DNA from 3 places in the Azoarcus sp. Soil_N_20 genome. Region 1 is predicted to be linked to each of the others. Evidence: predicted binding sites of a transcription regulator. Region 1 holds the regulator's gene; each other region holds the start of a gene.
What was found. The regulator FNR, encoded in region 1, switches genes on or off when oxygen is low (the NO sensors DNR and NnrR bind a similar motif). The targets are predictions, from matches to a motif close to TTGANCTAGNTCAA.
Positions count from the first base shown of each region.

Region 2: the regulator FNR is predicted to act here: its motif matches at 4,816-4,829, upstream of paaG (2-(1,2-epoxy-1,2-dihydrophenyl)acetyl-CoA isomerase PaaG).
Region 3: the regulator FNR is predicted to act here: its motif matches at 4,747-4,760, upstream of nirJ (heme d1 biosynthesis radical SAM protein NirJ).

Region 1 covers NZ_JBDGKX010000018.1:28,693-38,851, reverse strand. The annotation lists gene ppa (inorganic diphosphatase) at 160-687, opposite strand; gene AC3A35_RS24245 (heavy-metal-associated domain-containing protein) at 730-939, opposite strand; gene AC3A35_RS24240 (heavy metal translocating P-type ATPase) at 964-3,204, opposite strand; gene AC3A35_RS24235 (MerR family transcriptional regulator) at 3,276-3,689, shown strand; gene AC3A35_RS24230 (sulfite exporter TauE/SafE family protein) at 3,714-4,427, opposite strand; gene hemN (oxygen-independent coproporphyrinogen III oxidase) at 4,493-5,884, opposite strand; gene fnr (fumarate/nitrate reduction transcriptional regulator Fnr) at 6,000-6,740, shown strand; gene AC3A35_RS24215 (SirB2 family protein) at 6,776-7,165, opposite strand; gene AC3A35_RS24210 (Crp/Fnr family transcriptional regulator) at 7,274-7,960, shown strand; gene AC3A35_RS24205 (slipin family protein) at 8,053-8,832, opposite strand; gene AC3A35_RS24200 (NfeD family protein) at 8,829-10,159, opposite strand, start outside.
Region 2 covers NZ_JBDGKX010000012.1:7,650-17,808, reverse strand. The annotation lists gene AC3A35_RS20575 (TerB family tellurite resistance protein) at 1-314, shown strand, start outside; gene AC3A35_RS20570 (MBL fold metallo-hydrolase) at 366-1,340, opposite strand; gene AC3A35_RS20565 (cupin domain-containing protein) at 1,389-1,769, opposite strand; gene paaY (phenylacetic acid degradation protein PaaY) at 1,899-2,504, opposite strand; gene paaN (phenylacetic acid degradation protein PaaN) at 3,052-4,716, opposite strand; gene paaG (2-(1,2-epoxy-1,2-dihydrophenyl)acetyl-CoA isomerase PaaG) at 4,941-5,756, shown strand; gene paaH (3-hydroxyacyl-CoA dehydrogenase PaaH) at 5,760-7,286, shown strand; gene paaI (hydroxyphenylacetyl-CoA thioesterase PaaI) at 7,279-7,743, shown strand; gene paaK (phenylacetate--CoA ligase PaaK) at 7,789-9,111, shown strand; gene paaA (1,2-phenylacetyl-CoA epoxidase subunit PaaA) at 9,174-10,159, shown strand, end outside.
Region 3 covers NZ_JBDGKX010000013.1:105,202-115,360, forward strand. The annotation lists gene AC3A35_RS21750 (SDR family NAD(P)-dependent oxidoreductase) at 1-612, shown strand, start outside; gene AC3A35_RS21755 (PaaI family thioesterase) at 747-1,301, shown strand; gene AC3A35_RS21760 (DUF3303 family protein) at 1,513-1,824, shown strand; gene AC3A35_RS21765 (cytochrome D1 domain-containing protein) at 1,901-3,475, opposite strand; gene nirJ (heme d1 biosynthesis radical SAM protein NirJ) at 3,484-4,692, opposite strand; gene AC3A35_RS21775 (4a-hydroxytetrahydrobiopterin dehydratase) at 5,021-5,407, shown strand; gene AC3A35_RS21780 (hypothetical protein) at 5,590-6,273, opposite strand; gene hflX (GTPase HflX) at 6,576-7,919, shown strand; gene ahbB (siroheme decarboxylase subunit beta) at 8,046-8,567, opposite strand; gene AC3A35_RS21795 (Lrp/AsnC family transcriptional regulator) at 8,567-9,061, opposite strand; gene ahbB (siroheme decarboxylase subunit beta) at 9,054-10,085, opposite strand; gene AC3A35_RS21805 (cytochrome D1 domain-containing protein) at 10,089-10,159, opposite strand, start outside.

The sequences.
Region 1 (10,159 bases):
TTGAAGAAGACCATGATCACGGCACAGAATTCCCGCGAAATTGTGAGCTACTGTCACTCGTCCGTCGGAACGCACGCTTGCTTGTCGTGATCCGAAACAAAAAACCCGCCGGCCGGCGGGTTCTTCATGTCCGGCTTCCGGCTGGTGCCGGTACCGGGATTACTTTGCCGCGGCAGCGACACCATTGAGAATTTCCTGCCGGGCTTCCTCAACCGTACCCCAGCCCAGGATCTTGACCCACTTGCCGGGCTCGAGATCCTTGTAGTGCTCGAAGAAGTGCACGGTCTGCTTCATCAGCAGTTCGGGCAGGTCATCGGTGGATTGCACCTTATCGTACAGCGGAGTCAGCTTGGACACCGGCACCGCGACGACTTTGGCATCCATGCCACCATCATCTTCCATCTTGAGCACGCCAACCGGACGGCAACGGATGACCGCACCCGGGAACAGCGGGAAGGGGGTGACGACCAGCACGTCCACGGGGTCGCCATCGCCAGCCACGGTGTGCGGCACGTAACCGTAGTTGATCGGGTAGCGCATCGAAGTGCCCATGAAGCGGTCAACGAAAACCGCGCCGCTGTCCTTGTCCACCTCGAACTTGATCGGATCGGCTTGCGCCGGAATCTCGATGATGACGTTGATATCGTTCGGCACATCCTTGCCGGCCTTCACGTGATCCAAGCCCATATTCCCTCCCATGGCAAAAAGTTGGCGAATTATAAGAGCAAATCAGGCCGGGGAGTCGAAGCCTGCACCTTCGACCGCAAGGCGCAGGGCGCTCACCTCGATCTTCGCGGGGTCGAAACGCACCGTGGCCGAAGCCTGATCGAGCGAGACAGTGGCCTCCTCGACGCCCGGCAGGGCCTTGAGCACGCCGGTCACGTTGCGCACGCAACCGCCGCAGCTCATGCCTTCGACTTTGATCGTTACTTCAATCATGGTTTTAGTCCTCGAGTTTGTTGCCTAGTTTGAACGCCCCGGCTTCCAGCGCCGAAGCAGCAGGGAATTGCTGACCACCGAAACCGAACTCATCGCCATCGCTGCACCCGCAACCACCGGATTGAGCATGCCCATCGCCGCCAGCGGAATGCCGAGTACGTTATAGACAAAGGCAAAGAACAGATTCTGGCGAATCTTGGAGAGGGTCGCGCGCGACAGGTCGATGGCGTCGGCCACCCCGTGCAGGCTGTTGCGCACCAAGGTAATGTCGGCCGCCTCCACTGCAACATCGGCCCCGACCCCGATCGCAAACGATACGTCGGCCGCAGCCAATGCCGGGGCATCGTTGATGCCGTCTCCAGCCATGCCGGCACGCTCACCGCTGGCCCGCAGCGCGTCGATGACAGCGGCCTTGTCTGCCGGTAGCACCCCGGCGCGCCAGTCGGTAATCCCGGTCTGTGCCGCAATCGCCTGTGCAGTGGTGGGGTGATCCCCAGTCAGCATCACCACCCGCACCCCGCCGGCCTGCAGACGAGCCACTGCCGCCGCGGAGTCGGCACGCACGCGATCGGCTACCCCGATCACGCCGGCATAGGCCCCATCCACCGCGACCGCCACCAGCGTCTTGCCGGCTGCCGCAAGCGGCGCACTGACGGCTTCGGGAACCGTCACACCCTGCGCCCACAGGAAGTCGGTCGTGCCGAGGACCACACGCAGCCCTCCCAAACGCCCCTCCACCCCCCTGCCCGGTATCGCCCTGACCTCGCTGGCCGGCTCGATGGTCAATTCGTCGGCCTGGGCGGCACCCAGCACGGCGGCGGCCACCGGATGTGCGCTGGTCTGTTCGAGTGCAGCGGCCGCGGCGAGCAATGTTGCGCGCGTCCATCCGTCAGCCGGAACCACATCCGTCACCGCGGGGCTGCCCTCGGTGAGCGTGCCGGTCTTGTCCACTGCCAGTACGGTGAGGCGTTCGGCCAGTTCGAGCGCTTCTGCGTTCTTTACCAGCATACCGGCGCGCGCGCCCTGCCCGGTGCCGACCATGATCGCAGTCGGCGTGGCCAGTCCCAGGGCACAGGGGCAGGCAATCACGAGCACGGCAACCGCATTGATCAGCGCCAGTTGAAAGTCGCCCGACCACAGCCACCAGCCGATCAGGGTGAGGCTGGCGATCACGACCACCACCGGAACGAACACCGCCGCAATGCGATCGGCAAGGCGCTGAACGGGCGCTTTCGAGCCCTGCGCCTGTTCGACCAGGCGGATGATACCGGCCAGCAGCGTGCTGGCGCCCACGCCGGTTGCCCGGCAGTGCAGCACGGCATCGCCATTGACCGTGGCGGCAAACACTTTGTCCCCCGTTTGCTTGTCCACCGGCAGGCTCTCGCCGGTGAGCATCGACTCGTTGAGTGCCGAGTTCCCCGCTTCGACCACGCCATCGACCGGCACTGCATCACCCGGTCGCAGCACGAATGCTGCACCGGGCGTCAGCGTCTCCACCGGCACCTCGACCAGGACCCCGTCGCGTTCAACCCGTGCCATCTTCGGCTGCAGCCGCAGCAAGGCATCGAGCGCGGCGGTGGTACGGGCCTTGGCGCGCGCTTCGAGCAGTTTGCCGAGCAGAATCAGGGTGATGATCATCGCCGACGCTTCGAAATACACATGCAGGTCGTGGCGGTCCGCCAGGGTGACCACGAGACTGTAGAAATACGCCATCGACGTGCCGAGCACGACCAGCACATCCATGTTTGCACCGCCACCCCGCAGCGCAGCCCATGCACCGCGATAGAAACGCGCGCCGATCCAGAACTGCACCGGGGTGGCCAGCAGCATTTGCATCCAGCGCGGCACGAGGTCGTGCTGCATCTCGCCGCCCGGCCACAGGCCGAACATCGCCGGCATCTGGGCGGCAAGCGGCAGGGTCAACAGTGCGGCAATCCAGAAGTGCCGGAACTCGCCCTTCCATTCCCGCTGCTGACGGGCGCGAACTTCCTCGCGAACCACGTTTGCCGCCTCGGTCGCACTAAAGCCGGCGCGCTCGACCGCAGCCACCGCAGCGCCAACCGTCAGCGCACCCGAGGCGTAATGCAGGGTTGCGCGCTCGGTGGCGAGGTTGACACTGGCCTCGACCCCGGGCAGACGGTTGAGCACCTTCTCCAGCCGGGTGGAACAGGCTGCGCAAGTCATGCCGCCGATGGAAAGCTCGAGTGTAGCCGCGGACGCATGGCCGGCTGAGGGCGCCGTCAGACGGGATGGATTTTCTGGCATCGTGTTTCTGCCTTGCAGTATTTTGACATGAGGTGCAGTCTAAACTCCGTACCTGAGTACGGAGTCAACACATGGACCAACAAATCAGCAAGGAACTGACCATCGGTGCGTTGGCCCGAGCGGCCGAGGTCGGCGTCGAAACGATCCGCTACTACCAGCGCCGCGGCCTGCTTGCCGAGCCACAGCAGTTGCGCGGAAGCTATCGCGTATACGGGACGCCTGCACTCGCCCGCCTGCGCGCGATCCGCCGCGCCCAGCAGTTGGGCTTCTCGCTCGACGAGATCGATGGCCTGCTGGCACTCAACGAGGACACCGACCGCGAACGCGCACGGGCCCTGGCCCAGGCAAAAATCAAACTGATCGACGACCGGATCCGGCAACTGGCCGATATGCGGGCAGCCCTCGCCGAGCTCGTAAACTGCTGCCAGCACACTGATGCAACGGCGCCCTGCCCCATCTTGCGCGCACTGTCGAGCGAGCAGTAGCGGCCGCCCCCTGACGCGCCGGGATCAGATCGTGCACACCACCCCGCTCCACAACTGGCCGCCGAGGGTGGGCGCATGGAACAGCCCGAACACTCCGAAACCGAGCACCAGCAAACCCGACGCAAACCGGACCTTGCTGTTGCGGGTGAGGTCACGGAAGCGTTTGAACAGCATCCCGGCGAGCATCAGATTGGGCAAGGTGCCGAGCCCGAAGGCCAGCATCAGGCCCGCTCCGCGGGGGGCCGATCCGGTAACCAATGCCGTCGCAAGGATCGAATACACCAGACCACAGGGCAGGAACCCCCACAACAGGCCGAGTGGCAAGGCCTGCTTGACCGAACGAGCGGGCAGAAAGCGTCGGGTAAGGGGCTGGATGCGGCGCCACAGCTGATGCCCTAGCCGCTCCACCGGGGCGAGCAGCCGGGTGAAACCGGTGAGATAGAGCCCGAGCGCAATCAGCATCAGATTGGCGAGCACGTAGAGCGTGATCTGCACCGGCAGCACGCCATCGTAGAGCATGCCGACCGAACCGATTGCGCCAAGCAGGGCACCGATTGCGGTATAGGTGCCGATCCGGCCGAGATTGTAGGCCAGATGGATCGGCCACTGCCGACCGCGGTCTGTCGGCGTCTGCACCTGCACGGTCAGGGCGCCGACAATACCGCCGCACATGGACACGCAGTGGGTGCCGCCGAGCAGGCCGATCAGGAAGACGGCCAGATAACCGGTTTCGGGCATAGATTCTCAGAACTGGGCAGGGGACGCGGAGTGCGCATTCTACGCCGCTCCCCTCGCCCTCACCGTCAGATGACCCGGGAATACCGGGCGCGCTCGCGATCCGCACGCAGGTAGCGGTCGAACACCATCGCGATACCGCGTACGAGCAGACGCCCTGCAGGCTCGACACTGAGCCAGTCCCCATCCAGCTTGACCAGCCCTGCAGCCTCCATCTCCTTGAGGTCGGCCAGCTCCTCGGCAAAGTACTCGCGGAAGTTGATCAGGTGGGCGATTTCGATCGATTCGATCGACAGCTCGAAATGGCACATCAGCGCCTGGATGATGGCACGGCGCAGGAGGTCGTCGGCGGTGAGTTCGATCCCGCGCAACACGGGCAGCTGGTCACGGTCGAGTGCATCGTAGTACTCGTCGAGGGTCTTCACGTTCTGCGAGTAGACCGGACCGATCTTGCCGATGGCAGACACACCGAAGGCGAGCAGATCGCATTCCGCCTGGGTGGAATAGCCCTGGAAGTTGCGATGCAGGCGCCCCTGACGCTGGGCAACGGTGAGCTCGTCGTCGGGCTTGGCGAAGTGGTCCATGCCGATATAGACGTAACCCGATTCGGTAAGCCGCCGGATCGCCAGTTGCAGGATCTGCAGCTTGGAATCGGCCGACGGCAGATCGCTCTGGGCAATCCGGCGCTGCGGCTTGAACAGCCCGGGCAGGTGCGCATAGCTGTACAGCGAGATGCGATCCGGGGACAGTTCGAGCACCTGCTCGAGGGTGCGGTTGAAGCTGATCACGTTCTGCTTGGGCAGGCCGTAGATCAGGTCCATGCTGATCGACTTGAAGCCGGTGGCGCGCGCGGCATCCATCACCAGCTTGGTTTCCTCGACGCTCTGGACCCGGTTGGTGGCAATCTGGACGTCCTCGGCGAAATCCTGCACGCCGACGCTCATGCGGTTGAAGCCGAGATCGGCGAGCATCTCGACCGTATCGAAATCGACCTTGCGCGGATCGACCTCGATCGAGTACTCGCCGTTGGGCACGAGGTTGAAGTGCTTGCGCACCGACTCCATCAACTGGTGCATCTCGCCGTGCGACAGGAAGGTCGGGGTGCCGCCACCGAGGTGCAACTGCGTGACCTGCCTCGTTCCGCCCAGCGCAGCCACCTGCATCTCGATCTCTTTCGCCAGGTAATTCAAATACTTGGCCGAGCGCCCATGATCCTTGGTGATGATCTTGTTGCAGGCACAGTAGTAGCAGATCGTGTTACAGAACGGGATGTGGAAGTATAATGACAACGGTCGACTCACCCCACCGACGGCGCGTTTGCCAAGCCAGTCGGTCAGCGCGCGAGCGTCGAATGCCTCGACGAAACGATCTGCCGTGGGATAAGAGGTATAACGGGGCCCGTTGATGTCGAAACGACGAATCAGCTGGGGATCGAATAGAAGTTCTGTCTGGCTGGTCATGGTCGCGCTGCGTCAAGGTGTACTTAACAATGGCAGAAAGCCGGCATTTTGTGGTTGACTTGGATCAACGGCGGGAATATACCCGATCCAGACACGGAGCAAGTTTACTGTGCAAATGAAGGCAACGGTGCCGATCACCACGGCAGCACTCAAGACCGCGTGCTCCCAATGCAACCTCCTCGAATTGTGCCTGCCTTTCGGCATGTCCGATACCGAGCTCGACCGGCTCGACGAACTCGTCGGGGCCCGGCGCAAGATCAAACGCCAGCAGCCCTTGTACCGAGCGGGGGAATTGTTCGAAGCCATCTATGCGATCCGCGCCGGTTCATTCAAGACCGACGTCTTGCTCGAGGACGGTCGCGAACAGGTCACCGGTTTTCAGATGACCGGCGAGATCCTCGGCCTCGACGGTATCAGCACCGAACTCCACTCCTGCAACGCCGTGGCGCTCGAGGACAGCGAAGTCTGCGTGATTCCGTACGCCAAACTCGAAGAACTCTCGCGTGTCGTAGAGGGTCTGCAGCACCAGTTCCACAAGGTCATGAGTCGCGAGATCGTGCGCGACCATGGCGTGATGATGCTGCTTGGCTCGATGCGTGCGGAGGAACGTCTGGCTGCCTTCCTGCTCAACATGTCGCAACGCTTCACTGCGCGGGGCTTTTCTGCGGCGGAGTTTCACTTGCGGATGACGCGCGAGGAGATCGGCTCCTACCTGGGGCTGAAACTCGAGACCGTGTCGCGTGCTTTTTCCCGCTTCCAGGAAGAGGGCCTCGTTGCCGTTCAGCAGAAGCACATCCGCATCCTCAACAACGCGGGGCTCAAAAAGCTGATCCAGCACCAGCAGGGTGCGCGCTGAGCGGCATTCGACAGAACGAATCCTGCCGCAGGACATCAAACGACCTGTGCGAGCCAGCCGGCCGGGTTCTTGCTCAGCGCGACCGACACGATCCAGCCGAAAACCAGTAGTGCCGCACCATAGGCAATGGCCCGAATCCGCCGTGTGCGTCCACGCTTGAGGGCGATCGTACCGAGCACCACATACGCCACCAGGCCGATGACCTTGGCGGTAATCCAGTCGGCCTGGAACGGATACTGGCCGATCATCACTGCCATCGTGATGGCACTGCCGAGCAGTGCGGTGTCGACGACATGGGGCAAGGTTCGGGTGAGACGATGCGCGAGCAGGCGATGGTCACCGAGCATCCACCATCCGCGCAACGCGAATCCACCAACGCTCAGTATCGCGCAACTCACATGTATGTACTTGAGCGTCTGATACACGCCATATCTCCAGGAATGAAGCCTTTCGGCCAGAAACCCGACGCAGCCACGGCCTGCGCGCGGGACCCAGCCGAGGTTAGAATTCAGCCTTGACTGACGGAGCATGCAATGACTCATCCCCCTTCCGATCTCACCGCCCTGCTACGCCAGATTCCACTGTTTGGCGAACTGTCCGACCCGGAACTCGAGCGCGTCGCCCGCTTTACGCGAGAGCGCCATCTCACCAAGGGCGAGCTGCTGTTCCAGCGTGGCGATATGGCTCATGGCTTCTACTTCGTGGTATCCGGTCAGTTGAAGCTCGCATTTTCGTCCGCCCAGGGAAACGAAAAGGTTGTCGAGATCGTCGGCCCGCAACAGAGTTTCGGTGAAGCGGTGATGTTCATGGACCGCCCCTACCCGGTGTTCGCCGAGGCCCTGAGCGACATGGCACTGCTGCACATCGGCCAGAACGTGGTGTCGGAACTGGTCGATCAGGATCCCGGGTTTGCCCGCAAGCTTCTCGCCGGGATGGCCATCAGGCTGCACAACATGGTGCGCGACGTCGAGACCTACTCGCTGCGTTCGAGCACTCAACGCGTGATCGGCTATCTGCTGCAGCAAACCGGTAGCGACGACGGAAAACCCGCAGAAATTTCGCTGCCGACCAGCAAGCAGGTCATCGCCTCACGCCTCAACCTGACCCCTGAAACCCTGTCTCGAATCTTCCACGACCTCGCCGACAACGGACTGATCAGCGTGCATGGAAAACGTATCGAACTGCATGACCCCCGCGCCCTGGCACGCTACAACGGCTGAACCAAGCTCGCATTCGAAGTTTCCAACAGACGCGCCCGCGGCCACCTTGACCAGAGTCAAGCCCGCGCTTGCGCCTTGTGCAACGCGGCCACTCAGGCCGCATCCTTCGGCACCGCCTCCTTGCCCCGGCCGAGGAAACTGCCGATCAGGTCCACCGGCACCGGAAAGACCAGGGTCGAACTCTTGTCACCGGCCACTTGGGTAAGGGTCTGCAGATAGCGCAATTGCATGGCCGCCGGTTCGCGCGACAACATTGCAGCTGCTTCCATCAGCGCCTGCGCCGCCTGTTTTTCGCCTTCCGCATGAATCACTTTGGCGCGGCGCTCGCGTTCTGCCTCGGCCTGACGGGCGATCGCGCGCACCATGCTCTCGTTCAGATCGATATGCTTGATCTCGACGTTGGTCACCTTGATGCCCCATGAGTCGGTCTGCGCATCGAGAATCTGCTGTACATCAAGGTTGAGCCGCTCGCGCTCGGCCAACATCTCGTCGAGTTCGTGTTTGCCGAGCACCGCGCGCAAGGTCGTTTGTGCCAGCTGGCTGGTCGCGACCAGGAAGTTCTCGACCTGGATGATCGCCTTCTCCGGGTCGACCACACGGAAGAACACGATTGCATTCACCTTGACCGACACGTTGTCGCGCGAAATCACGTCCTGCGAAGGCACATCCATGGTCACCACGCGCAGATCCACCTTCACCATCTGCTGCACACCCGGGATCACGATCACCAGACCAGGGCCCTTTACTTTCCAGAAGCGGCCAAGCATGAAGATCACACCGCGCTCGTACTCGCGCAGGATCCTGATCGAAGCGACAACGAGAAATATGAGCAGGAGCAGGAGGGGCGCAAAGCCAAGTTGGAGATCGATCATGATGAGGCGCTCCGTAAATTTGGGGAATCGGTTACCGGTGAAACATCCACCACAAGCCCGTTGAGGCAATCGACCCGCACCCTGCTGCCAGGTTCGAGCGGGGCATTCGAGCGGGCCCGCCAGCGCTCGCCATGCACCATCACCCACCATCCGCCTTCGACCGCGGGGCCGATGACGGTACCGCATGCGCCGGCCATCTCCTCCCGCCCGCTCACCACCGGGCGCTTGAAGCTGCGGGCGGCAAAGCTGCCGATCGCCAGCAGCACCGCCGCACTGGTGAGCGCCAGGCCGATGACCAACGCCACTGGGACACCAAAACCTGGGGCCTCGGTGTCCATCAGGAACAGCCCGCCGACAATGAAGGCGATGACGCCGCCGACGCCGAGCACGCCGAAGCTCGGGATGAAGGCCTCGGCCAGCATCAAACCGGCACCGATCGCCAGCAACAGCACCCCCGCCCAATTAACCGGCAGCAACTGGAAGGCGTAGAGCGCAATCAGCAGCGAAATGGCGCCGGCCACACCCGGCACACCGAAGCCCGGCGAGGTGAACTCGAAGAACAGGCCGTAGATCCCGATCATCATCAGGATCAGCGCCACCTGCGGATGTGCCAGCGAGGCGAGGATGCGGTTGCGCCAGTCCGGCTCGTGGTGCTCAATGGTGGCGTTGGCGGTGGCGAGCACCACCTTGCCGCCGATCAGGGCAATTTCGCGGCCATCGAGCTGCGCGAGCAGTGCAGGAACGTCGGCCGCAATCATATCGATCACCTTCTGCGCCAGCGCATCCTCTGCCGACAGGCTCGCCGCCTCGCGCACCGCGCGTTCGGCAAAATCGGCGTTGCGCCCGCGCAGCTGTGCCAGGCTGCGGATGTAGGCGGTGGCATCCTCGACCGATTTGGCGGTCATCGCATCGGTACCGGCGAGCGGCTTCGATGTCGGCTTTGGCGCGGGTTGCGCGGAAGGTCTCGTGGCAGCGTCACCATTCCCGGAGGATGCGGCATCCTTTTTCTTGTTATCGGCCCCTGCAGCCTGCTCATCCTCGGCGGGTTCGGGCCGCGTTTCGGGGCCGGGTTTGCCCGGCTGGGCCCCACCGATGCCGATCGCCACCGGGGTCGCGGCACCAAGGTTGGTCGCCGGCGCCATCGCCGCGATATGACTCGCGTACAGGATGTAAGTACCGGCGCTCGCCGCCCGCGCGCCCTCTGGCGATACGAAGGTGACCACCGGCACCGGAGAGGCAAGAATATCCTTGATGATGATGCGCATCGAGGTGTCGAGGCCGCCGGGAGTATCCATTTCGATCACGACCAGCCCGGTACCGGATCGAG
Region 2 (10,159 bases), on a different contig from region 1:
AGCTCGCCGCGCTCGACCGGCACAACATTGCCGAATTGATCGGGGTGCCACGGGACGTGCTGATTCAGGCGGTCATCGATCGTTGTCGCGCGCTGCTGATGCGTGGCGCGAGCAGCGAGGCGGTGCGGGTCCTCGATCTCGAACAGGTGGAGCAGATGCTCGACCGGGTGACCGATCCGGCCCTGCAGTCCCTGGTGTGCCGGGCGATGCTGGTGTTGTCGAAGGCGGATGGCCGCATCACGGCGCCCGAGCAAACGCTGCTGCGCCACGCGCTGAGCCGCTGGAACCTGTCTCTGGGCGAGCTGTCGGCCTGATCGGCCGGCCACCGCCCCCGGCGCATCGGGGGCGGGCCGGCAGGGCGGAATTCAGCGGATCGGTCCGTATTCGATCGGAATCCACTCGTAGCTGCGCTTGCCCTCACGCCGGACGTGGCCGATGCCGGGGAAAGGCAGATGCATCCCGGCGACCAGCAGTTTGTCCTTCACTGCGCGGTTGAGTAGCTTCTGGCGGGTGGCGACGGCCAGTTTGCGGTCAATGTCGAACTCGATTGCGACTTCGGGCTTTTCGAACTGGACCGCCGCGTTGTGGATGATGTCGCCCCACACCAGCAACTGCTGGCCGGCGGATTCGATCATGAAGGCGCTGTGCCCGGGCGTGTGGCCCGGTGCAGCGCTTACCCTGAAGCCGGGAATCAGTTCGGCACCGTCGGTGAAGGTGGAAAAGCGGCCGGCGGACTGGTAAGGGGCGAGCGCGGCCTGCGCCATCTGGAAGAAGGGGCGGGAGGCTTCGTCTGCCTGGGCCAGGGCTTCGGCCGGCAGCCAGAAGTCGGCATCGGCTTTGGCTACATGCACGCTGGCATTGGGGAAGGCGGTCTTGCCGTCGGCATTGAGCAGGCCGTTGACGTGATCGCCGTGCAGGTGGGTCAGCAACACCATGTCGACTTTCGCCGGATCATAGCCGGCGGCGCGCAGGTGATCGGGCACGAAGCCGAGCGCAGGGCCGAAGGCCTTGGCCGCGCCGGTGTCGATCAAGACCAGCTTGGAGCCGGTGTTGATCAGGTAGACGTTGACCGCGGTCTGCATCGTCGGCCCGGTGGCGAAGTGTCGCGCCAGCAGACGCTGGATGTCGCGCTGGCTCGCGTTCTTCAGCAGCTTGGGGTCGAGGTCGACGTAGCCGTCGTACAGTGCGGTGACTTCGAACTGACCCACCATCATGCGGTAGAAACCGGGTGCCTGGGTCTTGACCTGGGGCGCTTCGGCATGGGCCGTGGTGGTGGCGAGCAACGGGGCGGTGGCGAGGGCGGCAGCAATCAGCCAGTGACCAAGGGGTGGGACACGCATCAGCAGACTCCGGTGACCAAAAGCCCGGACTCTAATGCAGTTTTCAGCTCATGCGCATGACACGTTGCCGGGCAGGCGACGGATGTGGACGGCAAGCCACACGGTTTCCGGACCGGTCGACTCGACCCGGTGCCGACAGCGGGCCGGAATCGTCACCCAGTCGCCGGGACGCATGATCATCTTCCGACCGTCGTCGAAGGCGAGTTCCGCCGCCCCGCTGACCAGCATCACCCATTCGTCGTCGGGCTGGTCGTACCAGAAGCCGGGCGGGCTGGCGTGGCCGTGCGAGACGATGCGTTCGATGCAGGTGGTGTCCGACTGCAGCAGCGGGAGAAAGCTCTCGGTCGGGCCGCTGCGCGGGCAGTCGGCGAACAGGTTCCCTGTATCCGGCAGATGGCTCGGGTTCGAAACGGTGGAGGCAGTACTCATCGGGATGCTCAATGCAGTGGCGGTGGACGGTGACAGAGTTCAGCCTATCCCTAAGACCGGGCCGCAGCCAGTGCAGATCGCACACTGGCGCAGACCGGCTCTACACCGACATGCGCACCGTGTCTGCGTTCAGCTCGCCTTTTTGGCGTCGACCAGCGGCACCACGCCCGGAAACGCGAAGCGCTGACGTCCGGCCTCCATCTCGGTGAGCGGCGCGCATGGTCTGAGAGTGGCGAGGCTGCGCACGGTGAGGTCCTGATAGCAGCGGGTGCCGTCGATTTTCCAGTTGATTTCCTGCTCGGAGAGATCGCGCACGATCCTGGCGGGCATGCCGGCGACGAGCTTGCGCGGCGGGATCTCCATGCCGGCCTTGATGAAGGCGCAGGCGGCGACGATGGTCGATTCGCCGATGGTGGCGTTGTCCATGATCACGGCGTTCATGCCGATCAGGGCGTTGCGGCCGACGCGGCAGCCGTGCAGCACCGCGCCGTGACCGACGTGGCCATCGACCTCGATCACCGTGTCGGCGCCGGGAAAACCATGCATCACGCAGGTGTCCTGGATGTTGCTGCCTTCCTCGAGCACGATGCGGCCGAAGTCGCCGCGTAGCGAGGCGAGCGGGGCGACATAGCAACGTGCGCCGACGATGACGTCGCCGATCAGCACGGCATCGGGGTGAACGTAGGCGGTGGGGTGGATGACGGGCTTGAGTCCGTCGATTTCGTAACAGGGCATGGGGTGTCTCCTCGTGTGGCTATTGTTGCCGTTTCGACGGCGCCTGGATGTTGCGGGGGCTCAAGGGCGGATCGTAGGGCGGACTTCAGTCGGCCGCCCTTTCTGCGAGTTCCATGATGCTGTGTCTGTTCAGACCGCTGGTTCTCAATGGCCCGTGCCTGCGACGGGTCGGGGGCGGGTTGGCGGCGCCTGCTGTCGTGGCCTTCGGCTGCCCTCGCTGCGGACGTCCGCGGGGGCGGCGATGCAAACTCGGTCGCGATGCTCCCTCAGACATGCATCGCCTTGTTTCCCCCGCGAACGCCCTCCGCTCGGCACGACAGAAGTTGCCGCCACCCCGCCCCCGACCCGTCGCGGTGAAGGTGGCGAGGTGTTTCGGAAACGGGCGGTTGCCATAGGCGCTGCTATCCGGGCCAGGCACCTGTTCCCGGCACAGCCGCCGTAGGGCGGACTTCAGTCCGCCGCAGGAGGTGACGCGGGCACCCGCACCAGGCATTAGCCCTGTAGCCGACTGAGCGGCCCCACGAAAACCCGCGGGCCTCCGACCGCTTTACTCCACGTGATAGCGCCGCTGCACCACGCGGAAGCGGTTGGCGACGAAGGCGCTGTCGGAGTAGCTCGCGTTGGCTGCCGGGTTCATGCCCACGCCGTGGTAGTCGGAGAAGGCCGCCGACTGGTTTACGAACACGCCGCCGGTGAGGTTGATCGACAGCGCCACGCCGGCGCGCAGGGTGGCGTCGGTCATCGCGTCGATGACTTCCGGCTTGCTCGAGTACAGGCCGACGGTCAGCGCGCCATGTTCCTTGACAATGCGCTCGGACAGCGCGACCGCGGCGGCGCCGTCGGCGACCTTGACCACGAAGGCGATCGGACCGAAACGCTCTTCCATATAACTCTTCTCGTCGGCGGCGTCGCAGGTCAGCAGCATCGGGGTACGGACTTCGGCCTGGGGGAAGTCGGCGTGCTCGATCTTCTTCGAGGCGAGCACGACCTTGCCGTATTCACCTGCTTCGGCGATGCGCTGCAGGGTGGCATCGGACTGGATCGCGCCGAGCACCGCGGTGGCCACCGCCGGGTCGGCCAGGAACTTGTCGATCGCGATGCCGAGGTCGGCGGCGACTTCATCGAAGCTCTTGTGGCCCTGGTCGGTATCGATGCCGTCGGCCGGCACCAGGATGGCCTGGGTGGTGGTGCACATCTGGCCCGAGTACAGGCACAGGGTGAAGGCGAGGTTGCGCAGCATCGCCTTGTAGCTGGCGGTGGATTCGATGACGACGTTGTTCACGCCGGCAAGCTCGGCATAGACCTGAGCCTGCTTCGCGTTGTCGATCAGCCACTGGCCGAACACGTTGCTGCCGGTGAAGTCGATCGACTTCACCGCCGGGTGGGTGGCCAGCGCCTGGGTGGCGGCGCGCTTGTCGACCACCGCGAGGCTCACCAGGTTGGGGTCGAGGCCTGCTTCGGCCAGCACTTCGCGCGCGATCTTCACCGTCATCGCGGCGGGCAGGATCGCGTTGCTGTGAGCCTTGACGATCACCGGGTTGCCGGTGGCGAGGGTGGCGAACAGGCCGGGGTAGGTGTTCCAGGTCGGGAAGGTGCCGCAGCCGACCACCAGGCCGACGCCGCGGCCGACGATCTCGTAGTGCTTCTTCATCTTCAGCGGCGGGTTCTTGCCCTGCGGCTTTTCCCAGAGGGTCTCGGCCGGCACCCGGCTCATCTCGTCCCAGGCGTAGGCGACGGCTTCGAGGCCGCGGTCCTGAGCGTGCGGGCCGCCGGCCTGAAAGGCCATCATCCAGCCCTGGCCGGTGGTCATCATCACCGCGTGGGCGATCTCGAAGCTGCGCTTGTTCAGGCGATCGAGGATCTCGAGGCAGACGCCCACGCGGGCTGCCGCGCCAGCCCTGCGCCAGCCGTCCATCGCGGCCTGCGCGCCGGCGACCAGGACCTCGGGATCGCACACCGGGTAGCGCACGTTCAGGTCGATGCCGTAGGGCGAGCGTTCGGTGGCGGCCCAGCCGGTTTGGCCCGGTTGGTCGAGGACGAAGTCCTTGCCGAGGCAGGCTTCGAAGGCGGCCTTTCCGTCGTCGGCGGCGGTTTCGCCGTAAACGCGGGGGCTCGGCATTTCGGCGTAGGGTGTCCAGTAGCCGCGCCCGTGAATGGCGGCAATGGCGGCGTCCAGGGTGGCTTTGTGCTTCTCGAATAGCGGGTGGGTCATGCCTTGTCTCCTGATTGGTCGGGTCTGGCAGGGGTGCCGACCGGTGAATTCTGGTGGTGCCGTGGAGCAGAAAAAGATCAAGTGAAAAATGCTTGTCTTTTGATCTGGATCAAGATTACTATTGATTGACCGGTCGGTCAAACAACGAAGAGCAGCGATCGACCCGGCCCCGAACAAGGATGCAGCGTGCCTCAGCACGGTGCTGAATACAAGGAGGAGACACGATGAGTGCAGCAGCCGGATCCAGCGAAACCATCCGTTTTGAAGTCGATGCGGGCGTCGCCACGCTGACCCTGAACCGCCCCGACCGCCTGAACAGTTTCAATGACCAGATGCACGGCGAAGTGCGTGCCGCGCTGGCGCAGGTCAAGGCCGGTCGCGCCGACGGGTCGGTGCGGGTGCTGGTGATCACCGGTGCCGGGCGTGGCTTCTGTGCCGGGCAGGATCTGTCCGACCGTTCGGTGGCCGCCGGTGGCGAAGCGCCGGACCTGGGCGCTTCGGTGGAGAAGAACTACAAACCGCTGGTCACCACGTTGCGCAATCTCGATCTTCCGGTGATCTGCGCGGTCAATGGCGTGGCTGCCGGCGCCGGGGCCAACCTCGCGCTGGCCTGCGACATGGTGTTCGCGGCACGCTCGGCGAGTTTCATCCAGGCCTTTTGCAAGCTCGGCCTGATCCCCGATACCGGTGGCACCTGGATTCTGCCGCGCCTGCTCGGTCCGGCGCGTGCGATGGGTCTGGCGCTGCTCGGCGACAAGGTGTCGGCGGAGCAGGCCGAAGCCTGGGGGCTGATCTGGAAGTGCGTGGACGACGAGGCCCTGCTGCCCACGGTGCAGGCGCTCGCGGCGCAGATGGCCAAGGGCCCGACCTTCGGCTTTGCCCAGACCAAGAAGGCGATCTGGGCTAGTTCCACCAACGATTTCGATACCCAGCTCGGGCTCGAGCGCGACATGATGCGCGAGTGCGGACGGTCCAACGACTACCGCGAGGGCGTCGCCGCCTTCATGGAAAAGCGCGCGCCGCAGTTCAAGGGGAACTGAGTCGTGGCGCTCGACAAGAAGGTCAGGGTCTTGGTGATCGGTGCCGGCGCAATGGGCGCGGGTATCGCCCACGTTGCGGCGCTGGTGGGCCATCCGGTGTATCTGTATGACACCCAGGCGGAAGCGATCGACCGGGGCCTTGCCGGCATCGCGAAAGACCTCGACTTCCTGGTGTCGAAAGGCAAGCTGAGCGCGGCCGAGCGCGAGGCGACCATGGCGCGCCTGACTGCGATCACCGACCTGACGAACGCTGCCGATGCGGGGCTGGCGATCGAGGCCATCGTCGAGAAGCTCGAAATCAAGCAGCAGCTTTTCCTGCAGCTCGAGCGCCTGCTCGGCGCCGAAGCGATCCTCGCGTCGAACACCTCCTCGCTGTCGATCACCGCGATGGCGGCGCCGCTGGCGCGTCCCGAGCGCCTGGCCGGTCTGCACTTCTTCAATCCCGCGCCGCGGATGAAGCTGGTCGAGATCGTGTCCGGCCTCGCCACCGATCCGGCGATCGCGGCCACGCTGTACGACACTGCCAGAGCTTGGGGCAAGGTCGCGGTGCATGCGAAATCCACCCCCGGCTTCATCGTCAACCGCGTCGCCCGGCCGTTCTACGCCGAAGCCTTGCGGGTGGCGAACGAGCAGGCGGCCGAACCGGCCACCATCGACGCCGCGCTGCGCGAAGCCTGTGGCTTTCCGATGGGGCCGTTCGAACTGATGGACCTGATCGGCCACGACGTGAACGCTGCGGTGACGCGCTCGGTGTTCGACGCCTATTTCGGTGACAAGCGCTTCACCCCCAGCCTGATCCAGCACGACCTGGTGCTGGCCGGGCGGCTCGGGCGCAAGAGCGGTCGCGGTTTTTACGACTATGCCGCCGGGGCGGTCAGGCCCGATGCGCAGACCGAAGCGCCAGCCGCCGCCGAGCGCAGTGTCACCGCGGTGGGCAGTCTCGGTGTGGCCGAGCCTCTCATCGCCCGCCTCGAAGCGGCCGGCGTCGCGGTGAGCCGCAGCGCGGCGCCCGCCGGTGCGGTCGGCTGGCTCGAAATCGGCGGCGCGCGCCTGATGCTGGCCGACGGCCGCACCGCGACCCGGCGTGCGGCCGAGGACGGCATCGCCACCCTGGTGCTGCTCGACCTGTGCCTCGACTACGCGGTCACCCCGCGCCTGGTACTGGCGCGTGCCGACCGCTGCGGCCATGGCGCCTGGAACGCGGTGGTCGGCACGCTACAGCGCACCGGCGTGGCGGTTTCGCGGATCGACGACGTCGCCGGCCTGATCGGGCTGCGCACGGTGGCGATGCTCGCCAACGAAGCGGCCGACGCGGTGCTGCAGGGGATCGGCAGCGCAGCCGACGTCGATCTGGCGATGCGGTTCGGCACCAACTACCCGAAGGGGCCACTGGCCTGGGCCGATCAGATCGGCGTGGGCTTCGTCGCCCGCGTGCTGGCCAATCTGCACGACCACTACGGCGAGGAGCGCTATCGCGTGTCGCCGCTGATCCAGCGCAAGAACTACAACGGAGGCAGTTTCCATGAGTGAAGCCCAGTACCGCGACCTCACCGCCGGCCACGATCCGCAGCTGCTGGCCGAGAAGGTGCGCGACGGCATGTTCGAGCGCGACCAGGCCGCACGCAGCCTTGCCATGGCCTTCGTCGAGGTCGGACCGGGCCGGTCGACGATCACGATGAAGGTGCGTGAGGACATGCTCAACGGCTTTCGCATCTGCCACGGTGGCTTCATCACCACCCTGGCCGACACCGCGTTCGCCTATGCCTGCAACAGCGGCAACGAGCAGACCGTGGCGTCCGGGATCAGCGTGGACTTCATGGCCCCGGGACGCCCGGGTGACATGCTGACCGCCGCGGCACAGGAAGTGTTTGCCGCCGGGCGCACCGGGGTCTATGACATCACCGTGACCAATCAGAACGGCGAGCTGATCGCGGTGATGCGTGGCAAGTCGTACCGGATCAAGGGCCGGCCGGTGATCGAGCTCTGAAGAACAGCAAGACTGAAGCGGATACAGAGGAAAGAGGAGACAGACATGCCGGTGAACACCTATTCGCCCCCCGAGCTCGAGCCGATCGAGAAGGCCAGCATCGACGAGCTGCGTGCGCTGCAGCTCGAGCGGCTGCAGTGGAGCGTGCGCCACGCCTATGAGAACGTGCCGCACTACCGCAACAAGTTCGACGACAAGGGCGTCCATCCCGACGACCTGAAATCCCTCGAGGATCTGGCGAAGTTCCCCTTCACCACCAAGCACGACCTGCGCGACAACTATCCCTTCGGCATGTTCGCGGTGCCGATCGAGAAGGTCGCGCGGGTGCATGCCTCGTCGGGTACCACCGGCAAGCCCACGGTCGTGGGCTACACCCTGAAGGACATCGATACCTGGGCCAACGTGGTGGCGCGCTCGATCCGCGCCTCGGGCGGACGTCCCGGCGACATGGTCCATGTGTCCTACGGCTACGGGCTGTTTACCGGCGGCATGGGCGCGCACTATGGTGCCGAGCGCCTGGGCTGTACGGTGATCCCGATGTCGGGCGGGCAGACCGAGAAGCAGGTCCAGATCATCCAGGACTTCAAGCCCAAGATCATCATGGTGACGCCGTCCTACATGCTGACCATCCTCGACGAGATGGAGGCGCAGGGCATCGATCCGAAGAGCACCTCGCTCGAGATCGGCATCTTCGGCGCCGAACCGTGGACCCCGGCGATGCGGCTGGCGGTCGAGGCCCGCGCCGGCATCGACGCGGTGGACATCTACGGTCTGTCCGAAGTCATGGGCCCCGGCGTGGCCAACGAATGCGTCGAGACCAAGGACGGCCCGACGATCTGGGAAGACCACTTCTACCCCGAGATCATCAACCCGGAAACCGGCGAGGTGGTGGCCGACGGCGAGGAGGGCGAACTGGTGTTCACCTCGCTGTCCAAGGAAGCGATGCCGGTGATCCGCTACCGCACCCGCGACCTCACCCGCCTGTTGCCGCCCACCGCGCGCAGCATGCGGCGGATGGCCAAGATCACCGGCCGTTCCGACGACATGCTGATCATCCGCGGTGTAAACGTGTTCCCGACCCAGATCGAGGAACTGATCTGCAAGATGCCCAAACTGGCGCCGCAGTATCTGCTCGAAGTGGACAAGAACGGCCACATGGACACGCTGACGGTGAAGGTGGAAGTCAACGCCGAAGCCAATGTCGGTCGTCATCCGGAACAGAAGGAGGCGTTGGCGAAGGAGCTCACGCACTCGATCAAGAGCCTGATCGGCGTGTCCTGCAAGGTGATGGTCGGCGAGCCGTTCTCGATCGAGCGCGTCACCGTCGGCAAGGCCAAGCGCGTCATCGACCGTCGCCCCAAAGAATAACGAACCTCCCGCGGCGGGCGATCCCGCGTCGCCGCGAGTGTATCCCCCACGAGGAGTCCACCATGTACACACAGTCACTCAGCGTTCCGGACGGCGAGGCCAAGGGCCCGCGCAAGGTCGAGAACCCCGAATACCTGGCCGAGTTCAACGCCAGGATCGACGGCGGCGGCTTCATCGAGGCCAAGGACTGGATGCCCGAGGCCTACCGCAAGACCCTGGTCCGCCAGATCAGCCAGCACGCCCACTCCGAGATCGTCGGCATGCTGCCCGAAGGCAACTGGATCACCCGCGCGCCCAGCCTCAAGCGCAAGGCCATCCTGCTGGCCAAGGTGCAGGACGAGGGCGGTCACGGTCTCTACCTGTATGCCGCGGCCGAAACGCTCGGCGTGTCGCGCGACGAACTGACCGAAGCGCTGCTGTCGGGCAAGGCCAAGTACAGCTCGATCTTCAATTACCCGACCCTGACCTGGGCCGACATCGGCGTGATCGGCTGGCTGGTCGACGGCGCCGCGATCATGAACCAGATTCCGCTGTGCAAGTGCAGCTACGGCCCCTATGCGCGTGCCATGGTCCGGGTGTGCAAGGAGGAGTCCTTCCACCAGCGCCAGGGCTACGACCTGCTGCTGCAGATGATGAAGGGCACGGAAGAGCAGCGCGCGATGGTGCAGGACGCGGTCGATCGCTGGTGGCTGCCGTCGATCATGATGTTCGGCCCGCACGACCGTGACAGCATCCACACCGAGACCGCGCGCTGGGGCATCAAGCGCATCTCCAACGACGACCTGCGGCAGAAGTTCGTCGACGCCACGGTGAAGCAGGCCGAGGTGCTCGGCATCTCGCTGCCCGACCCCGAGCTGAAGTGGAACGCCGAACGCGGCCACTACGACTTTTCCGCGATCGACTGGGACGAGTTCTGGAGCGTGGTCGGCGGCCACGGTCAGTGCAATGTCGATCGTCTGGCCGCGCGCAACAAGGCTTGGAACGACGGGGCCTGGGTCCGCGAAGCGGCGCTGGAACATGCGAGGAAGCGGGCGGCAAGGGAAAAGCA
Region 3 (10,159 bases), on a different contig from region 1:
GTGGCGGAGCAGGTCGACCTCTCGGACATTGCAGCGGTCACCCAACTGCATCGGCGCCTCCACGAGCGGGGCATTGCGATCGACGTCCTGATCAACAACGCCGGCCATGGACTGCAAGGCCCGTTCGTGGATTGCCAGCTGGATGCGGCGCTGGCGATGGTGCAGCTGGATGTGGCGAGCCTGACCGCGGTCACCCATGTCTTTGCGCACGACATGCGGACACGAGGACGCGGGAAGATCCTGCTGGTGGCGAGCCTGCTGGCCTACCAGGGCGTGCAGAACTTCGCCGTCTATGCAGCCGCCAAGGCCTACGTGTTGCGTCTGGGCGAAGCGCTTCATCGCGAGCTCAAGCGCGATGGCGTCACCGTCACGACGCTTTGCCCGGGCATGTCGGACACCGGGTTCGCCGCCGCGGCGCAGCAGAAGATCACGCCCGCGTTGAAGGGCCTGATGATGCAGCCGGCCCCCGTGGTCCGCGCCGGCATCCGCGCCTTGCAGGCCGGACGCATCAGCGTCGTGCCGGGCTGGGCGAACAAGGCCCTCGTGATCCTGACGTGGGCGACACCACGCTGGCTGCACCAGGCCTTTCTGGCACGCGCGATGAACGGATGACACATATTTCCGGCCAAGCGGTGCCAAGCGCCAACGGTGCCGTCCGCCGACTGCGGTGCCGTTGCAGTCGCGTTCAGCGCGTCTCATGGCCACCATTGCTCGCCGAAGCACACCTATATCAAGGAGTTGATTTCATGACAGCGCCAACCGACGCGACGAATCCCGAAGAAACGCTTGCCCGCTGGCGCGCCGAGGAAGCGGCCGTGCGCGCCCGTCTCCAGACCGCTCCCGGCGTGGCCTCACCTGCCCACCTCGCCGGGCGCAGCGGATTGCAGGTATTCCAGGCGCTTCTCGCCGGCGAGATCCCGCCGCCGCCGATGGCGGTCACGCTCGACTTCACCCTGCTTCGCATCGAGCCCGGGTTCGCCGTATTCCAGGGACAGCCAGGCTTCAGCCACTGCAACCCGATGGGCACGGTGCACGGCGGCTGGTTCGCGACCATGCTCGACTCCGCCATGGGATGCGCCGTGCATTCCACGCTGCCGGCAGGCAAGGCCTACACGACCCTGGAACTGAAGCTCAACCTCGTCCGCGCACTCACCGACGCGGTGCCCCTGGTGCGTGCGGAGGGCCGGCTGGTCCATGGCGGCCGCCAGGTGGCGACCGCGGAAGGCCGGCTTGTCGGACCGGACGGCAAGCTCTATGCCCACGCGAGCACAACGTGCCTGGTCTTTGACCAGGCTTCTTAGAAGATCGGCACGAAAGGCTTCGACCCAGTTCGCGCCTCGATCACGGTCGCGCTTCAGGGATCTCGATCTGGCGCATCGTGCAAGGCGGATGTGGTCGCGACGAAGATTGACGTCGTGCCCCGAGACTTGGCGCGGTGCTGTCGCATTTCGCTTGAACGCGTTGGACCATCAGCTATGTTGAACTGTGAACACGCGATGGGGGAAGTGAGCCATGCGATTTCTTGTCAAAGCTAACATTCCCGTGGAAGCCGGGAACGCGGCGGCGAGGGCTGGAAATCTCGGCACAATCATCCAATCCATACTTGCGGATCTGAAGCCCGAGGCCGCGTATTTCACGGATGACAATGGGCAACGGACGGCGTTCCTATTCCTCGAAATGCAGGATGCTTCGCAGATCCCCGCGATTGCCGAGCCGTGGTTCGTCGCGTTCAATGCGAGCATTGAGATCCATCCAGTCATGGTGCCGGAGGATCTCTTGAAGGCTGGCAGCGCCATCGAATCGGCCATCAAGAAGTACGGCTGACAGCAGCGGTGATCGATCCGGGCGGCGGTGGCCGACTGAAGTCGGCCCTGCGAGAACCAGCGGGGCTCGCCTGCGTTCAGTGGCTGGTGCCTTCGTCGCGGTTGATCTTGTTCCACACGTTGTATTTGCCGACCGGTTTTTTCATCGGCAGGCGCTTCACTTCCTCGAGCGTGCGGGCGTCGAGCACCACGATGGCGCCGTCCTGCTCCCACAAACTCGCGAGCGCGTACTTGCCGTCGCGGGTGAATTCGATGTGGGCCAGGGTCTGGCCCGGCTTTGCGGTGATTTCCTTCACCACCTCGAGGGTCTGCTTGTCGATCACCTGCAGGATGTGCTTTGCCTCGGGGCTCATCATCGAATCGACGAAGGCATAGCGGCTGGTGGTGTGGCTGCGCAGGAAGAAGCCCGGCCCGCGGGTCGGGATGCGCCGGATCACTTCCCAGCTCTGCATGTCGATCACCGTGACCTCGCCCGCCTTGAGGTTGGTGCTCGCCATCACGGTGCGCTCGACACCGGCCGCATCGCGCCATTTCCAGGTGATGCCCGAACCGAGATGCGGCATGCCTTCGAGCGGCAGGTTTGCCACCTTCTTGCGCGCATCCAGGTTCACCACCTGGCCCACGCCCTCGCGCGAGGCGCCCATCAACTCGGCGTAGTCCTGGGTGAAGAAGAAATCGTCCAGCACTTCCGCGAGCACGGTGCGACGCGGGTTGAGATAACCGGGGATGAAGGCGCCTTCGCGCTGCTTGAAGTCGTGGATGAAGCCGACCGGGATATCCTCCACCGCTTTGGTGTAGCTCACCTCCCACACCTCGGCCACATCCTTGAGCGCGACGATGAAGGACTGGCGCGGGGTGGCGTCGTAGACCGCGGACACGCGCGAACTGCGCTTGCCGTCGCGGTCGGTGGCCTCGATCGACTTGATCAGGTTCAGATCGCCGTCGAGCAGCACCAGCGTGTGCGGCAGATAGTTCGCTACCGCGACGTGCTTGCCATCGGGGGACACCGCCACGTTGCGGGTGTTGATCCCGGCGCGCACCTCGGCCACCACCTTCAGGTTCCACAGGTCGAACTTGGTGATCCAGCCGTCGCGCGAGCCGAAGAACACATAGCGTCCGCCGTCGGCGAACTTCGGTCCGCCATGCAGGGCAAAGCGCGACTGGAAGCGGTGGATCGGCTCCAGGCGGTCGCCGTCGAGCACCGACACATGGTGATCACCGGCCTCCACCACAAGGAAGAGATTGAGCGGATCGGCGTCGAACACCGGGCGCGCGGACAGCGTGGCCGGGTCGACCTGCTGGATGCGCGAGGCGCGGATGTCGGCGTCACTCCACCGCGGTTCGGGCGACACCGCGGTGTAGATCCAGTCGGCGAGCGCCGCGATCTCGACCTTGCCCAGCACGGCGCCGAAGGCGGGCATCTGCGTCGCCTCGCGCCCTCCCGCGATCACCGCGGCGGCCTCGGCCTTGCGCAGCCGTGCGAGGTTGTCGGGCAGCAGCGCCGGACCCATGCCGCCGAGCCGGTCGGGGGCATGGCAGGCTGCGCAATGGGCCTGGTACAAGCCTGCCACGTCGTGCGCCGCGCCGGCATCGGCCGCGGAGACGGGGGTCGACAGCAGCAGCGCGGCAATCGCGCCGAACAGGGTTTTCATCGTCGGTCTCATGTGGACACCTTGTCGATCCGCACCCAGGGCGTATTGACCACCCGGACCGAGCCATAGTCGGACGCGTTCACGCCGATCTCCTCGTCGCTCAGATAGCAGGCCGGGTCCTCGGCCCACGGGTTGCCGGTGATCTGCTCGGCCCGCACCCGCGAGTTGCCATTGCAGATCTCGAGGTAGCGACAGGCGCCGCAGCGCCCTTCGAGCTTGCGCGGATGCTGCTTCAGGCCGGCCAGCAGCGGATTGGACAGATCGTTCCAGATCTCGCCGAAGGCACGCTCGCGCACATTGCCGAGCGGGACATGCCACCACATCGTGTCGGGATGGACGATGCCCAGGTTGTCGATGTTGGCCACGTTCACACCGCTGGCGTTGCCGCCCCACTGGCGCAGTTTGGCTTCGATGTGAGGGGTCCGGTCGGGAAAGCGGCGGCGCACCCAATCGAGCATGAACACCCCGTCGGCATCGTTGTTGCCGGTGACGAACTCCTTGTCGAGGCCGCGCCGGTGCAGGGTCAGACAGGTCTCGAACAGCAACTCCATCGCCTCGCGGGTAGTGCGGTGATGGGCATCGTCGCCGCGATGCTTGTTGCCGCGCCCGGCGTAATTCAGGTGCGAGAAGTAGAACTTGTCGATCTGCTCGTCCTCGACCAGCCTGAGCAGCGCACGCAGATCATGCGCATTGTCTTCGGTCATGGTGTAGCGCACGCCCACCTTGATGCCGCGTTGCCGGCACAGGCGGATCCCCGCGAGCGAGGCATCGAAGGCGCCCGCCTTGCGCCGGAAGCGGTCGTGGGTGTCGGCGATACCGTCGAGGCTCACCCCCACATAGTCGAAGCCGATATCGTCGATCTCGTCGATGTTCGATTCGTCGATCAGGGTGCCGTTGGACGACAGGCCGACATAGAAACCCATTTCCTTCGCTCGGCGTCCGATCTCGAAGATATCCGGCCGCAGCAGCGGCTCACCGCCCGACAGGATCAGCACCGGCACGCGGGCCGCCTGCAGATCGTCCATCACGCGGAACACGTCGGCGGTCGACAGCTCGCCGGCGAAATCGGTATCGGCCGAGATCGAGTAGCAGTGCTTGCAGGTCAGGTTGCAGCGCCGGATCAGGTTCCAGATCACCACCGGTCCGGGCGGATTGCGGCGCGGACCGACAGGGGTGGGCTGATCGAGCTCGCGGATGAACTGGGAAATACGGAACATGACGGACGAACCTCCTGGTTCCCCCGATTACAGCCCACGCTGCCAAAACATAAAATGATGCGGGTCAATCCGCCGCGATCGTCGCCCGCACGCGCGATCGTCGCCCGCAACGATGCGGCCGAGCAGGAGAATGTGGCGCCCTACGATCCGCTGCAGGATCTCAACCCACGACCAGCATGAGCAAGGCCTGCGACCGGGTGTGGCGAGGGTTCCGATGACGTTGAACTTCCAGCTCCCGCTTCCTATTCTTGTTGGGTGGGCACCAGGTTTTCGTCACTGACTGGAATCCGCCGTATGCTTGATTTTCTGCCCATGTGAGGAGGTTGCGATGAGTTGGAGAGAACGTAAACCGGAGGAGGTCTATTCGGACGCCGAAACCTTGAAACGCCTGGAGGAAGAATTGCCCCAGTGGTATCTGGAGAACGGCTGGATACGGCGTAAATACAAGACCAGTGGTTGGAAATCGACGCTGATGGTGGTCAACACCGTGGGGCATCTGGCGGAAGCCGCATTCCACCATCCGGACATGTCGATCTCCTATGCCTTTGTGATTGTGAAGCTGATGAATCACGCTGCAAAAGGCGTCACCAACAAGGACTTCGAACTGGCCAGGAAGATCGAAGAAGTCATCATGTGGCAACCGGGAAAGGACGAAGGTTCGAGTCTCGAAGGAACCCCCGACGATCCTCGCTTCAAGTACCTGAAGTACGATTGAGCCCCTGGCTTTCAACAGGCACAAGGCGCTCGAACGGAAGCCCGGGCACAGATCTGTGCTCACGCTGCGATCTCTTCGGCGCCGCCCCCTGGACGGTTCCGAACCCGCTCTGAAGAAAGGGCCGCGTTGCGGCCCTTTCTTCCCTCTCTTGCGGTTCCGCTCGGTGAACCCTGCCTGGTTCGCTACTTCTCGGCGAAGCAGTAGAGCAACCCGTCGCCTCCCGTTCCCTGCAGTGCCTTCTGACTGCAACCGCCCCGGGTCGGATGCGAGGAGTTCCAGGACGTCGCCCAGGCGTGCAAGGCGGGCCCGGAGCGATCGTGATGCCCGGTCATGGCACTCCCCTCGTCCCCACCTTTGGTCCAGTTGCCGCACGTCATGTCCGCATACGGCGGGCTGGGCGGAAACGCCGTTCCGTCGGAGCGGGAACCGGTGAGAATGTCATGGCGGTTGGGCTTATCGGTGCGGCCATTCACGATCTGGCCCTTCTCGTCCAACGCGGTTTCCTTGGTCACGTTGGCTGTGGCCGAGTGGAGATCCTCGACGTTCCTGGCGACCATCACCCCCTTGGCGTTGTACCACGGGCCGCTGCCGATCCGGTCGCGTGCGTGGACTGCGTTCGGGTCGTCGAGCGCTGCGCCCTGGGTGCTCAGGTAGGCGCGCCAGGTCCGGTTTCCGGCACCGGCGGCGGCCGCCAGCGACTGGCAATGCCGGTCAGCCCCCTCGAGACCGCCGAAATCGGCCCCCGCGCCTGGTCCGGCGCTGGTGATAAAGAACGACATGTCGGCTCCGACCGCGGTCGTTGCCGTTGCGCCCCACAACAACAACGAACCGGCCAGAACCGTCAACGTCTTCGTCGCGCTATGCATGGCACGCTCCTTCTTCGGGTTGTGGAACCCGTTTAGATGAAACGGAGCCCGATCGGTTCTCGGCTCCCTCCGGCGCCGCTTTCCGGGGCGACGCAGAGCGGCCTTGCGTCCGTGACCGACCGGCCGCTGGACGCTTTCGGGGACACCGCATCGACGAAGGAGGCGGGTTCGCGACCCGCCATGATGACCCCGTCCTGGCCGGCCGCAGGTTCGGCCTCCGTGGCGGATGCAACTCCTTGCCGGTGACCGTTGCGTTGACAGGTACTATCCGACCTGGCCCACTCAAGAGAAGCAATGCCCGAATGCGAACAGAAGTCAAAGAGAAGCCCGGACGTGCCGTCGTGGCGGCCGTACAACTGCCGAGCGTGAGCGACGTCGAATTCGAGGCATCGCTCACCGAGCTGCGCGAACTGGCCAAGACACTGGGATTCGAGGTCGTCCGCACCTTCGTCCAGAAGCGCACCGGCTTCGACCGGACGGCCTACCTGGGGGTCGGCAAGCGCCAGGAGATACACCACTTCGTGAATGTCGAAGCCGGGTTTGACGGTCTGGAGGACAGTGCCGACCCTGGCGCCGGTGCCATCGACGTGATCCTGGTCGATCACGAGATTTCCCCGTCGCAGGCGCGCAATCTCGAAAAGGATGTCGGCTGCGAGGTGATGGACCGAACCATGGTCATCCTCGAGATCTTCCATCGCAACGCCCGCTCCCGCGCGGCCAAGGCGCAGGTGGAGATCGCCCGCCTCGGCTACATGGCCCCGCGTCTGCGCGAGGCGGCGAAGCTGGCCGGGCCGCAGGGGCGACAGCGCAGCGGCGTCGGCGGCCGCGGCGCCGGCGAATCGCACACCGAGCTGGATCGCCGCAAGATCCGTGACCGCATCGCCGAACTGCAGCTGGAGATCGTCGCCATGGATGCCGAGCGCAAGACCCAGCGCGCGCGGCGGCAAGAACGGCAGGGACTTGCGGGCGTCGCGCTTGTCGGCTACACCAACGCCGGCAAGTCCACGCTGATGCGGGCGCTCACCGGTAGCGAGGTGCTGGTGGCCAATAAGCTCTTCGCCACGCTCGACACCACGGTGCGCACCCTCTACCCGGAAAGCGTGCCCCGTGTGCTCGTCAGCGACACCGTCGGCTTCATCAAGAACCTGCCACACGGGCTCGTCGCGTCGTTCAAGTCGACCCTCGACGAGGCGCTCGATGCGTCGCTGCTGCTCCACGTCATCGATGCGAGCGATCCCGGCTTCGAGCGCCAGCTCGAGGTCACCGACAAGGTGCTCGAGGAGATCGGTGCGAACGTCGTGCCGCGGATCCGCGTCTTCAACAAGATCGACCATGTCGGCGATGTGGCGGCACAGGCCGAACGCGAGGCGGCGCTGCGCGCGCACTACCCGGATTGCATCGTGATGAGCGCCCGCCGCCCGGACGAGGTCGCGACCCTGCGCCACGCGATCGTCGCGTTCTTCCAGCAGCATCTTGTCGAAGCCGAACTGTTCCTGCCGTGGTCGGCGCAACAGCTGCGTCGTGAGATCTACGCCAACTGCGAGGTCCTCGAGGAGCGCGCGGACGACGACGGAGCGTTCTTCCGCCTCCGCGGCGAACGCGACGCGGTGGACAGCCTGCGCGAGCAGTTCGAGCAGGTGCAGTGAGTTCGGCGCGGCGCCGCTGTCCGGTCGCGCTCGGGAGCGGACTGCCCGGCGGACGCGCCGGGGTGCAAAGGTGCCCGCGGGTGGCAGCAAGGCCGCACGCCGTGCACCCGGCGTGCGGCCTTGCCATCACCCGCCGATCAGACGCAGGCCGGTCTTTTTGAGGATGGCGGTGGAAAAGAGCACGTCGTGCCTGCGGCAGGCACCCGTAAAACGGCTATCCATCAGCGCCACGATATCCTCCACGCGCCCGAGTGCAGCCTCGCGGCTGCCGGCATGAACCATGGCAAAGAGGTTGTAGGGCCAGTCCGGCAACTGACGGGGGCGGCGATAGCAGTGGGTCACGAAATCGAGCGCGCCGACGAGTTCGCCGACCTCGTCGACGCGGGCATCGTCGATATCCCAGACGCTCATGCCGTTTGCGGTGTACCCGATCGCATAGTGATTCGGCACCGCGCCGATGCGACGTATCGCCCCGCGCGCCAGCATCGCCGCCAGTCGATCACGTATCTGCCGTTCGCTGCAGCCGAGCCGATCGGCCAGCACGGCATAGGGGCGCACGGCCAACGGTAGTCCGTCCTGGGTGGCTAGCACCAGACGCCGATCCAGATCGTCATCCTCCGCGGCCGCACAATCCGCCGATTCGCTCATCAGGCCTCCAGTCTCATCTCGACGAAATACTCACGCTCCTTCGGGAAGCGGTGCACCGCCAGGCCAGTGGCAGCCTCGATCCGGCCCGCGACCTCGGCAATGCCCCCGGGGCTGGCGGTGGCGAGGACGAACCACATATTGAAGACATGTTCGCGACGATAGTTGTGGGCAACCTCGGGGAAGGCATTCACCGCCTCCACCACCCGCGCCCAGTCCTCGTCCGGTACCGCCATCGCCGCCAGGCAGAACGCTCCGCCCATGCGTTCGATCTGGAACATCGGGCCGAAGCGGGTGAGCACGCGGGCGTCGAGCAGGCTTTGCAGGCGGCCGATGACCTCGTCCGCGCTCAGACCGAGCGCCGCACCCACCGCCGCATAGGGCTCCTCGACCAGCGGAAAGTCGCCTTGCAGGGCATTGATCAGACGCCGGTCGATGTCGTCCGGTGCCCGCGTGGCCGCCACCCCGCGCGGTCCGGGTCCGCGCTGATCAGTCATCGACGGGCTCCGGGGCAAGCGGCAGATAATGTGCCCCGCCCTGCTTGAACCGCCGACCGCTGAACAACACGGTGTGCGGCCACTGATCGAGCCCGAGGCGCCGTGCGAGTTCGTCGCGGGTCGCCAGCACGGCCTCGCGGGCACTCCCATGGATCATGCAGAACAGGTTGTAGCGCCAGCGTCCGTCCGCCCGCTGGCGCCGGTAACACAGGGTGACCGCCGGCTCCAGCGCCAGACGGCGGCCGAGCTCGCTGGCAAGCCGGTCGGGCACGTCCCATACGCACATCGCATTGGTGCCGATCCCCAGCTCGTGATGACGCACCACCACCCCGAAACGGCGGATCAGCCCGTCGGCGAGTGCACGCTCGACGGTTTCGATCACCATCCCCTCGTTCAAGCCCACTCGCCGACCGAGCACTTCCCAGGGCGCCGCCACGATCGGCAGTCCGCCCTGCAATGCCGCGAACAGCCTGCGTTCGAGCGCGGGCAGCGCACAACCTTGCTCGACCATGGGCGCAGAACCGGCGCCGGCCAGACACTTGCGCGCAACCCCGGTCAGATCGAACCCGAGATCGATGTGGAACTCTTCCTCCATCGGCAGACAGATTGCCGTGCACCCGGTGTCGCCCTCGATGTCGCGGACGATGCGTGCCAGTGCCGCGGCATCTTCTGCGGTGACGACGAACCACAGGTTGTAGGCGTGCTCGCGTTCATAGTTGTGATTGACGCCAGGCTCGGCGCTCACCCTGGCCGCCACCGCCTCGAGCCGCTCCCCGGGCACCGCGAGCGCCACCAGGGCACCGACACCGATCCGGCGCGGGGCAAAGACCGCCCCGACCCGGCTGACCACCCCCGCCGCCACCCAGCCGCGATAGGACTCGATGACCGCCTGTTCGCCAACGCCGACCGCGTCGCCGATGTGTGCGAAAGGCCGCGGCAGCAGCGGAAAGTCGCGCTGCCAGTCATTGAGCAGGCGAAAGCCGGCGTCCCCGGCGTCGTGCGGCAGGCAGGCTGTGCGCGGCATCGCTCAGAACCCGGTGCGCGCCGCGCGGCTGGTGAAGAAGATGCCGCTCGGGCTGGCCGACTCGAAGCCCGCCA